2 regions of the Mesorhizobium sp. WSM4807 genome follow, and region 1 is predicted to be linked to the other one. Evidence: predicted binding sites of a transcription regulator. Region 1 holds the regulator's gene; the other holds the start of a gene.
The links. The regulator LexA, encoded in region 1, represses DNA repair genes until DNA is damaged. The targets are predictions, from matches to a motif close to TGTTCNNNNTGTGTTCNG.
Positions count from the first base shown of each region.

Region 2: recA (recombinase RecA) is a predicted target of LexA. The motif match lies at 4,062-4,079, and genes of this name have one in related genera.

Region 1 covers NZ_JBVVQY010000024.1:16,847-22,433, reverse strand. The annotation lists gene trpC (indole-3-glycerol phosphate synthase TrpC) at 1-185, shown strand, start outside; gene moaC (cyclic pyranopterin monophosphate synthase MoaC) at 252-746, shown strand; gene AC0L3N_RS25365 (molybdopterin molybdotransferase MoeA) at 749-1,954, shown strand; gene lexA (transcriptional repressor LexA) at 2,059-2,796, shown strand; gene AC0L3N_RS25355 (ComEC/Rec2 family competence protein) at 2,790-5,246, opposite strand; gene gltX (glutamate--tRNA ligase) at 5,349-5,587, shown strand, end outside.
Region 2 covers NZ_JBVVQY010000004.1:160,692-166,278, forward strand. The annotation lists gene alaS (alanine--tRNA ligase) at 1-2,585, opposite strand, end outside; gene recA (recombinase RecA) at 2,841-3,938, opposite strand; gene AC0L3N_RS06915 (carbohydrate kinase family protein) at 4,213-5,151, shown strand; gene AC0L3N_RS06920 (TfoX/Sxy family protein) at 5,171-5,494, opposite strand; gene AC0L3N_RS06925 (GFA family protein) at 5,585-5,587, shown strand, end outside.

The DNA.
Region 1 (5,587 bases):
GTATTTTCTCGCACGAAGACTGCCGCAGGCTGCAAGGGAGCGACATCGGTACGTTCCTCGTCGGCGAGAGCCTGATGCGGCAACAGGACGTGGCCACTGCGACGCGCCTGCTTTTGACGGGCAATGCGCCCGCCATTGCATCGGCCCGAAAATCGGAATCGATTTTCGGAGAGCACGATGCATAGATTCAAAGTGTTAGAGCGTGCTTTGCGCGTCCAGACGGACGCACGTCGCGCTAAGGTGACCTGACGATGACGGCCGCCCTCACCCATCTTGGCGCGAAAGGCGAAGCCAATATGGTCGATGTCGGCGACAAGGCGGAGACGACGCGCACGGCAATCGCCGAAGGTCTTGTCTCGATGCGGCCCGAAACGCTGAAGATGATTCTCGACGGCGATGCCAAGAAGGGCGACGTGCTGGGCACGGCGCGCATCGCCGGCATCATGGCGGCCAAGAGGACGCATGAGCTGATCCCGCTCTGCCATCCGCTGCTGTTGACCAAGGTATCCATTGACATCGAACCGGACGCGACGCTGCCAGGCCTGAAGGTCACGGCGCTGGCCCGCGTCACCGGTAAGACCGGCGTCGAGATGGAAGCGCTGACCGCCGTCTCGGTCGCCTGCCTGACCATCTATGACATGGCCAAGGCGGTCGACCGCGCCATGGTGATCTCGGGCATCAGGCTGGCGGAAAAGACCGGCGGCAAATCCGGCGACTACAAGGCGGATGCCAAGGGGGCAGGCTAATAATGGCACTGCTTCCGGTCGCCGAGGCGCTCGAGCGCCTGCTTGAGGATGCTGCGCCCTTGCAGGCTGAAAGCGTCGCCCTGATGGACGCCGCCGACCGCGTGCTGGCGGCGCCGCTCCTGGCGCTCCGCACCCAGCCGCCGTTCAACGCGTCCGCCATGGACGGCTATGCCGTGCGGGCCGAGGATGTCGCGTCCGTGCCCGCAAGACTTTCGGTGATCGGCATGGCGCCGGCCGGACGCGGCTTTGCCGGAACAGTCGGCCCGGCGCAGGCCGTGCGCATCTTCACCGGCGCGCCGCTTCCTGCAGGCGCGGACACCATCGTCATCCAGGAGAATGTCCGCGACCTCGGCGGCGGCAGCATCGAAGTGACCGCGTCGACGGTTGAAGGCCGCAACATCCGCCGCCTCGGGCTCGATTTCTCGAAGGGCGACGTCCTGCTGGAGAAAGGCCGCCCGCTTGATCCGGCGGCATTGTCGCTGGCGGCGTCGGCCAACCACCCGCAGGTCAGCGTGGTGAAACGGCCGTTGGTCGCCATCATCGCCACCGGCGACGAATTGCTGCCGCCGGGCAGCGACCTTGGCCCCGACCAGATCATCTCGTCCAATGCCTATGGCGTCGCCGCCGCGGCCCGCTCGGTCGGCGCCAGCGCGCTCGATCTCGGCATCGCCCCCGACCGCAAGGAGGCGATCGCCACGCTGGTGAAACAAGCGGTCGACGCAGGCGCCGACGTCATCGTCACGCTGGGCGGCGCCTCGGTCGGCGACCATGACCTGGTCCATGACGTGCTGACCGGTGAAGGCATGACGCTCGATTTCTGGAAAATCGCCATGCGGCCCGGCAAGCCGCTGATGTTCGGGCGGCTGGGTGACATCCGCTGCATCGGCCTGCCTGGCAATCCGGTGGCGAGCCTGGTCTGCACGCAGCTCTTTCTGACGCCGCTGCTTGCGCGGCTCGGCGGCCGCGCCTTCCGGCAGGACATGCGTCAGGCGCGGCTCGGCGCCGCCATGCCGGCCAACGATCTCAGGCAGGACTATGTACGCGCCGTGGTGAGCGAAGAAGCCGGCACGCTGCTGGCGACCCCGTTCGGCATCCAGGATTCCTCGATGCTCAAAATGCTGGCCGACGCCAACGGGCTGATCGTGCGCGAGCCGTTCGCTCCCCCAGCCGCGACGGGCGCCGCGTGCAGCGTGCTGATGCTACGCTGAACAAAACGTCAACACATTCATTAAATTTTAAACGGTTGCGGAACACAACTGGAACAGATAGTGTTTGTTCTGGGTTTGTTTTTCTGATTCTGTTGGGGGTCGCGATGCTGACACGCAAACAACATGAACTGCTGATGTTCATCCACGAGCGGCTGAAGGAAAGCGGCATTCCGCCCTCGTTCGACGAGATGAAGGAAGCGCTCGACCTCGCCTCGAAGTCGGGGATCCATCGGCTGATCACTGCACTGGAGGAGCGCGGTTTCATTCGCCGCCTGCCCAACCGCGCCCGCGCGCTGGAGGTGCTGCGCCTGCCCGATTCGATCGCGCCCGGCCTCAATGCGGCGCGCAAATTCTCGCCAAGCGTCATTCAGGGCAGCCTTGGGCAGGGCAGCCTCGGACGACAGATCAAGCCGGCGCCTTCGCGCATGCCCGCGGCCGGCAATGACGACGACGTCGTTGCCACCATCTCCATACCGGTGATGGGCCGCATCGCTGCCGGTGTGCCGATCGATGCCATCCAGCACCAAACGCATTCGATCTCGGTACCACCGGACATGATCACCGGCGGCACGCACTACGCGCTGGAGGTCAAGGGTGATTCGATGATCGAGGCCGGCATTTTCGACGGCGACACGGTCATCATCCGCAACGCCGACACCGCCCAGCCTGGCGAGATCATCGTCGCCTTGGTCGACGACGAGGAAGCGACGCTGAAGCGGTTCCGCCGCAAAGGTGCCTCGATCGCACTGGAAGCCGCCAATCCGGCCTACGAGACGCGCATCTTCGGGCCGGACCGGGTCAAGGTGCAAGGCAAGCTCGTCGGACTGATCCGGCGTTACTGAACGGCAGGCTTTTTGGGTTTCTCGGCCCTGCGGTATGGCGGCAGGCCCCTCGCCTCGCGCGAAAATCTCCGCTGCTCATGCCAAGGCCTATAGGGCTGTCTGACGGCAAAACGGATTTCTGCGCGCGTCGTCGCAGATAGCGGATCGAAAAAGACGGCGGCACTGCCCATGCGAGCGAGCTGCCGTTTGGTGACGACGAGAACCAGCGGATTGCGGCAGGGATTATAATAGGCTGTGGCATCATCGATGACGATCAAATCCGCAAAGGCACAGGCTGGCCGTGCGGTTTTGCGGTCGTCGGCGAGCGCGATGATCGCGCCGGACTGGTGCCGGGCGAGGCACAGGCCGGCAGTGCAGTAGAAGGGCGCTCCCGGCGGCAGGTCGGCCGGGTCGACGATGTCGAACCGCACGTCTCCTTTTTCGAATGTCTCCGGCTCGACAATGGTCGCTGAAACCAGCGCATGTTTCCAGTTGTCGGTGATGAATTCGTTCGAGCGCACCCGGTTGACGGCAAGTTCGCCGCCGCCGATCGGCAGCGCCACCAGATGCGCATCTTCCGAAATCAGCACGTCGGGAGTGCGCGTCTCGGAAATCGTCAGCAGGCCGGCGAGCGCAAAGGGAAGTGCCGCAAGCCGCAACCATGTCGTTGCCATCGTGGCGATGACCAGGGCGGCCGTCACCAGCAGAACCGACTGCAACGAGATCAGCCCGACGGCATCGACCGGCGACCGCTCGGAGATCCATCCCGATATTGCAATCATGGCCGTCAGCCCCTTGCCCATCATGTATAGGAAAGGGCCGTCGAGGCCGAACGGCATTGCCAAGGCGCTAACGACGGCCAGGAACATGACGACCGTGACGATCGGCATGACGGCCAGATTGGCGAACAGGCTGAGCGGCGAGACGCGCTGGAAGTGCCAGATGGCGAAGAGTGCGGTGGCGCTGCCGGCAATGATGGAGGTCATTGCGATGGTACCTGTCCCAGCGGCAAGTTTTCGCGTGACGAAAGCGATCGTTGACCGTCGCTGTGGCGGCGCGGTGGCCTTGTCGGCACGATAGTCGGACCAGCCGGCATAGGCGCCCACGAGAGCAGCGGTCGCGGCGAAGGACATCTGGAAGCTTGGGCCGACCACCTCGTGCGGCGACACGACGATGACGGCGATGGCCGAAATCGCCAGATTGCGCATGGTGAGTGCCGCCCGGTCGAACAGCACGGCGACAAGCATTACCGCCAGCATGATAAAGCTGCGTTCAGCCGCGACCACGATACCGGAAAAAATCAGATAGGCAGCGATGGAAACGAGTGCGGCAGCAGCCGCATATTTTTTGACCGGCCGGCGCGACGAAAAATCGGGAACCAGCGCAAAGGCGCCGCGCAGCAATCCCATGATGGTGCCGGCGACAAGCGCCATGTGCAGGCCGGAAATCGAGATGATGTGGTAGATGCCGGTGCGCCGCATCGATTCGTTTATCTCTTCGGGAATGCCGGCACGCACGCCGACGATCAGCGCGGCGGCAATCTCCCCCTCGGCGCCACCGATGCTGTCCCTGATATGGTCGGCGATGGTTTCGCGCGCCTTTTCGATCGAGGAAGAAAGCCGCGCGGCGAACGGTGTATCTTCGGAAACGACGATCTTCGGATTGCCGAGGAAAAAGCCACTGGCACCGATACCGGCGAAATAGCTGTCAAAGGAGAAGTCATAACTGTCCGGCCTAACCGGGCCAGTCGGAGGCAGAAGCCTCACATAGCCGGTTGCCACCGAGCCTGAGGTCATCTCAGCGGGAATTTTGCGTGCCGAAACCCTGACACGTTCCGGCGCATAACGCAGTGTCGGCCGGGCGGTCGACATCACGTCGATGGTCAGCCTGATCCGGCCGTTCGCCATCTGATCGAGCCTAACGACACGGCCGGTGAGCTGGGTCTGGATTTCCGAACCGAGCATCTGCGTTCCCACGCGCCAGGTTTCAACCTTGGCGGCGAGTACACCGAGTGCACACAGCAACGCTGCCATGAAGCACAAATGCGTTTTGCGCCATGAGCGCGTCACCGCCGCACACAATGCCGTGAGGACCACGACGGCAATGGGTTGCGGAAAGTCCGGTTCGACGGCGAGCGAAAAATAGACGATCACCCCGCATGCCAGAAAAACCGGCACCAGCAGGAAGGCGACGCCGCGGTCTAGTTCCAAGCCGGCTGCCGAGGCCACGCCGTTGCGGATACCGGATGGTGAAAGATGGCTGAGCTGTCGACAGAAGCGAATGACAGGCCCGGGTGTTGGAGCCGGTGTAGGCGCGGCGCGGTCCGGCGAAAGAGGCTGAATGCCCGGGTGCGACGCAGGCAGCGAAACGGGTAGCGGCTCGGCGTGGGGAACGTCGGCAAACAGCGATCGTTCGCTGACGCTTGTGGTCGCGCCCTCGCTCTTGTCCGCGCCGCGGCCTGGTCCAGCCATCGGGTCTGCCCCTTGCGCCCTTGACCTCCTATGCTACATGAACGCGCGACGCGCGAAAGTCCGTGCAATCACATCCGTTTCCTGCGCTTGCCTGAGAGTTCCATGTCCGACAAGGTCGTCACCCGTTTTGCCCCCTCGCCCACCGGCTTCCTGCATATTGGCGGGGCGCGCACGGCGCTGTTCAACTGGCTGTATGCGAAACACACCGGCGGCACGATGCTGCTGCGCATCGAGGACACCGATCGTGAGCGTTCGACCGATGCGGCAACCGCCGCCATCCTCGACGGGCTCGCCTGGCTCGGCCTCACCTGGGACGGCGAGCCGGTATCGCAGTTCGAGCG
Region 2 (5,587 bases), on a different contig from region 1:
TCAGGCCGACCGCCGCCGCCCTGCCCGCCTAATGCCGCGGACGCCACGCGGACCAGATCGACGGCGCTGAAGCGGCCGGTCAGGTCGTCGGTGACGCCGACCACGACGCTCGCCTTATTGTCCTCGCCGGCGCCAACGAAGACGACGACGCCGGAGCCGAGCGACTTCTTGCCGGCATCGGCCAACGGCTTCAAGTCCTTTGGCGAAACGCCCGATACCGCCTTGCCAAGAAAACCGACACCGGCAATGGTCTCATTTTCGGCCGGCGCACCGGCTGGCGAACGGTCGCCCAGCGCCAGCTTCTTGCGCGACTCGGTCAATTCCTTTTCAAGCTTCTTGCGCTCGTCGAGCAGCGCCTCGACGCGGGCCGGCACATCGGCCGGCGAAATCTTCAGCGTGGCAGCGACCGCCTTCAGCCGCTTGTCCTGCTCGTCAAGATGCTTTCTGGCCGCCTCTCCGGTCAGCGCCTCGATGCGGCGCACGCCGGCGGCGACAGCGCCCTCCGAGACCAGCCGGACCAGGCCGATATCGCCAGTGGCGCCGACATGGGTGCCGCCGCACAGCTCGACCGAATAGGGCTTGCCGGCCTTGTCGCCGGTTACCCCGGTGCCCATCGACACGACGCGAACCTCGTCGCCGTATTTCTCGCCGAACAGCGCCATGGCGCCCTCGGCGATGGCGTCGTCGACGCTCATCAGCCGCGTCGTCACCGGGCTGTTCTGTACGACGATCTCGTTGGCCATCGCCTCGACGCGTTCCAGCTCTTCCGCCGAGATCGGCTTGGGATGGGAAAAGTCGAAGCGCAGCCGTTCCGGCGCGACCAGCGAGCCCTTTTGCGCGACATGGGTGCCGAGCACCTCGCGCAGCGCCTCGTGGACAAGGTGGGTCGCCGAGTGGTTGGAGCGCAGCCGCGTGCGTCTGACATGGTCGACCTTTAGCTCGACCGCTTCACCCGTCCTGACGGTGCCCTTGGTGACCTTGCCGAAATGCACGAAAAGACCGTCACCCTTCTTCTGCGTGTCGGTGACCTCGATGGCAAAGCCTTCGCCCGAAATCACGCCGGTGTCGCCCATCTGGCCGCCGGACTCACCATAGAACGGCGTCTGGTTAACGACGACGCCGACGGCGTCGCCGGGAACGGCGCTCTCCACCGCAACGCCATCCCTGACCAGCGCCTGAACGATGCCTTCTGCCTGCTCGGTGTCATAGCCGAGAAACTCGGTCGCGCCCGCCTTCTCGCGCACCGCGAACCAGACGGTCTCGGTGGCCGCGTCGCCGGAACCGGCCCAGCTCTTGCGCGCCTCAGCCTTCTGCCGCTCCATCGCAGCATTGAAGCCGTCGAGATCGACCGAAACGCCGCGCGGGCGCAGGGCGTCCTGGGTGAGATCGAGCGGGAAGCCGTAGGTGTCGTAGAGCTTGAACGCCGTCTCGCCGTCGAGCCGGTCGCCGCTGCCCAGCGTCTCGGTTGCATCGGCAAGCAGGCCGAGGCCGCGCGCCAGCGTCTTGCGGAAGCGCGTTTCCTCGAGCTTCAGCGTCTCAGTGATCAGCGGCTGGCCGCGCACCAGTTCGGGGTAGGCCTGGCCCATCTCACGCACCAGCGCCGGCACCAGCCGCCACATCAGAGGATCATGGGCGCCCAAAAGCTGCGCATGACGCATGGCGCGGCGCATGATGCGACGCAGTACGTAGCCGCGGCCCTCGTTCGACGGCAGCACCCCGTCGGCGATGAGGAAGCTCGAGGCGCGCAGATGATCGGCAATGACGCGGTGGCTTGCCCGGTTCTTGCCTTCCGCCTTGACGCCGGTCGCCTCTTCCGAGGCTCGGATCAGCGCCTTGAACAGGTCGATGTCGTAATTGTCGTGCTCGCCCTGCAGGACGGCGGCGATGCGCTCCAAACCCATGCCGGTATCGATCGACGGGCGCGGCAGTTCGATCCGCTCCGCCTTCGTCACCTGCTCGAACTGCATGAAGACGAGGTTCCAGATCTCGATGAAACGGTCGCCGTCCTCATCCGGACTGCCGGGCGGGCCGCCAGGAATGTCGGCGCCATGGTCGTAGAAGATTTCCGAGCACGGGCCGCAGGGGCCGGTATCGCCCATCGCCCAGAAATTGTCGCTGGTGGCGATGCGGATAATCCTGTCCTCCGGCAGGCCGGCGATCTTCTTCCAGAAGCCCGCGGCCGCGTCGTCGGTATGGTAGACAGTCACCAGAAGCCTATCCTTGGCGATGCCGAACTCACGGGTAATCAGGTTCCAGGCGAGCTCGATGGCGCGCTCCTTGAAATAATCGCCGAAAGAGAAATTGCCGAGCATCTCGAAGAAGGTGTGGTGACGGGCAGTGTAGCCGACATTGTCGAGGTCGTTGTGCTTGCCGCCGGCGCGCACGCATTTCTGCGAGGTCGTGGCGCGCGAATAGGGGCGGGTTTCAAACCCGGTGAAGACGTTCTTGAACTGCACCATGCCGGCGTTGGTGAACATCAGCGTTGGGTCGTTGCGCGGCACCAGCGGGCTCGACGCCACGACCTCGTGACCCTCTTTGCGGAAATAGTCGAGAAATGCCGACCTGATCTCGTTGACGCCACTCATGAATACTGCCTTTTCGAGAGAACCACCGATTGCCGGCGGAAAACAGACATGGCCTTTTAGCGGTCGCACCGCACCCTGTCCAGAAACACGGAATTGCTCCAAATCGTAGCCTTGGCCGGCTGTTCGGAATGGCCAGAGCCACCGCCAAAAACGCAAACCGCCGGCCCAAGGCCGGCGGTATGAACACATCGATACACCAACTCAATTCGGGATACGTGAACTCAAACGGATATTCTGGTTGGCACAGCCTGCATCCTACATCGCGCCCGCTTCGTCCTCGAAACCGTCGTCTCCGCCTTCGGAACCACCATTCTCGAGGAATTTCTCGGCGATCAGCCCGGCATTCTGCCTCAGTGCCAGCTCGATTTCGCGCGCCGTGTCGGGATTGTCGCGCAGGAACAGTTTTGCATTCTCGCGGCCCTGGCCGAGACGCTGCGAATTGTAGGAGAACCAGGCGCCCGACTTCTCGACCACGCCGGCCTTGACGCCGAGGTCGACCAACTCGCCGGTCTTGGACACGCCCTCGCCATACATGATGTCGAATTCGACCACCTTGAAGGGCGGTGCCAGCTTGTTCTTGACCACCTTGACGCGGGTCTGGTTGCCGACGACCTCGTCGCGGTCCTTGACCGAGCCGATGCGGCGAATGTCGAGGCGCACCGAAGCGTAGAATTTCAGCGCGTTGCCGCCGGTCGTGGTCTCGGGCGAACCGAACATGACACCGATCTTCATGCGGATCTGGTTGATGAAGATGACCATGGTGTTGGAGCGCGAGATCGAGGCGGTCAGCTTGCGCAGCGCCTGGCTCATCAGGCGGGCCTGCAGGCCCGGCAGCGAATCGCCCATTTCGCCCTCGATTTCGGCGCGCGGCGTCAGCGCCGCGACCGAATCGACCACCAGCACGTCGATGGCGCCGGAACGCACCAGCGTGTCGCAGATCTCCAGCGCCTGCTCGCCAGTGTCGGGCTGCGAAATCAGCAGGTTTTCGAGATCGACGCCGAGCTTGCGGGCATAGACCGGGTCGAGCGCATGCTCAGCATCGACGAAGGCGCAGATGCCGCCCTTCTTCTGGGCCTCCGCCACCGTGTGCAGCGCCAGCGTCGTCTTGCCCGAGCTTTCCGGCCCGTAGATCTCGACGATGCGGCCGCGCGGCAGGCCGCCGACACCAAGCGCGATGTCGAGGCCAAGCGAACCGGTCGGCACCGTTTCGATCTCGACGACCTGCTCGTTTGCGCCGAGCCGCATGATCGAGCCCTTGCCGAAGGCACGCTCGATTTGCGACAGCGCCGCGTCCAGAGCCTTTGATTTATCCACTGCTTTGTCCTCTACAAGCCGCAAAGAATTCTGAGCCATGATACATCACCCCTTGGTCGTCAATGAAGGCCGGACAATCCGTAATCCTTATCAATTTGTACCTTTTTTGTTCTCGTCTTGCAAGGGGAGGCAAGCGATTGAAAAACAAACAATATCCGGATTTGTTCTTTTTTTGTTTCGTGTTTTCACCCCAGGATGTATCCCGCTTCACCCGCAGGATTCTGCTGGGCATCTTCCGAATCGCGCCTCCGGTTGCCGGGTTCCGCCTGACAACCTAGTCTCACCCGGCAACAGCAAAGGTCATCTCGCCGGCATGATGAAGTCGCCGACAATCCTGGCCGTGGGCGGCGCCTATATCGAACGGCGCGGCCAGGTTTCGGGCGCCTTCGTGCCGGCGGCGTCAAATCCCGGCACGATGCGCGAGGCTGTCGGCGGTGCCGTCTTCAATGCGCTGCGCAGCGCCGTGCGCCGCGGCGTCTCCGGTTCGCTGCTTTCGGTGCGCGGCGGTGATGTTCTGGCCGATACGGTCTCGCGCGCCATCACTGCGGCCGGCATTGCCGATCTGTCCGTGGTGTTCCTCGATCGCACGACGCCGAGCAGCACGGTGCTGATTGACGGCGACGGCGCACTGATCGTCGGCCTTGCCGACATGGCGCTCTACGACCTGGCGCTTCCCAAGCAGATCCGCCGTGCCAAGGTGCGCGAGGCGATCAGCACCGCCGATGCGGTCCTGTGCGACGCCAACTTGCCGTCGACGGCGCTGGAGCGGCTGGTGGCGCTTGCCGCCGGCAAGCCGGTCTTCGCCCTCGCCGTCTCACCAGACAAGGCGGTGCGGCTCGCGCCGGTGCTGGGCAGCCTGGCGATGGTCTTCATGAACCGGCGTGAGGCCATCGCACTCGCCGATGTCGGTATCGACGCTGCGGAGCAAGATATCGCCGACGGCCTGAGACGGGCGGGCCTCAAAGGCGGCGTGGTGACGGCGGATGACGGTCCGGTGCTGGGTTTCGACGAAGCCGGCGCCTTCTCGATCCTGCCGCCGAAAAAAGTCGCGGACGGCGCCGCCGATGCGCTGGCGGGCGCAACGGTCGCCGCCCTGCTGCGCGGCCTGACGCTGCGCGCGGCGCTGCGCGACGGCGTTGCCGCAGCAATGCTCGCGATCGAAAGTGCCGAGCTTGTGCCGGTCTTTACGGCGGCAGACTTTGCCGACGCGCTGGCCCTTGTGCCCGAGCCGCAGAAAATTGGCATGAGCTGATGACCAGTGGAGAGGCAGCCTATTTGCCGGCACGCAGCCCCGCTTCATAGGCCCGGCGTGCCCAGACCGCCATCTCATCCGGATCGTCGAACGCGCTGTCGGGAACGCTCCAATACGGCATCGACACCAGCTTGCCGTGCCGCGACCCCGTATAGGTCCATTGCCGACAGCCGGCCGCCTCGAATTCGGGCGCGCTTTCCGCGTCGGCCTTCAGCATCAATTCGCCACGCACCACGATGGCGACGATAACGCCGTCAAAATAGATGCCCTTGCCACCGAACATCTTGCGAATGCTGACCGGGCCGAGGCCTTCGAAAAGTTCGGCAATGCGTTCATTGTCCATGCCGCGATCATGTCACCCGGATTTCCCCTTGTCATCGCCGCAACCGGCACCATCCTGACAAGTTGAAAACCAATTTCGTCGGAGTTTTTCATG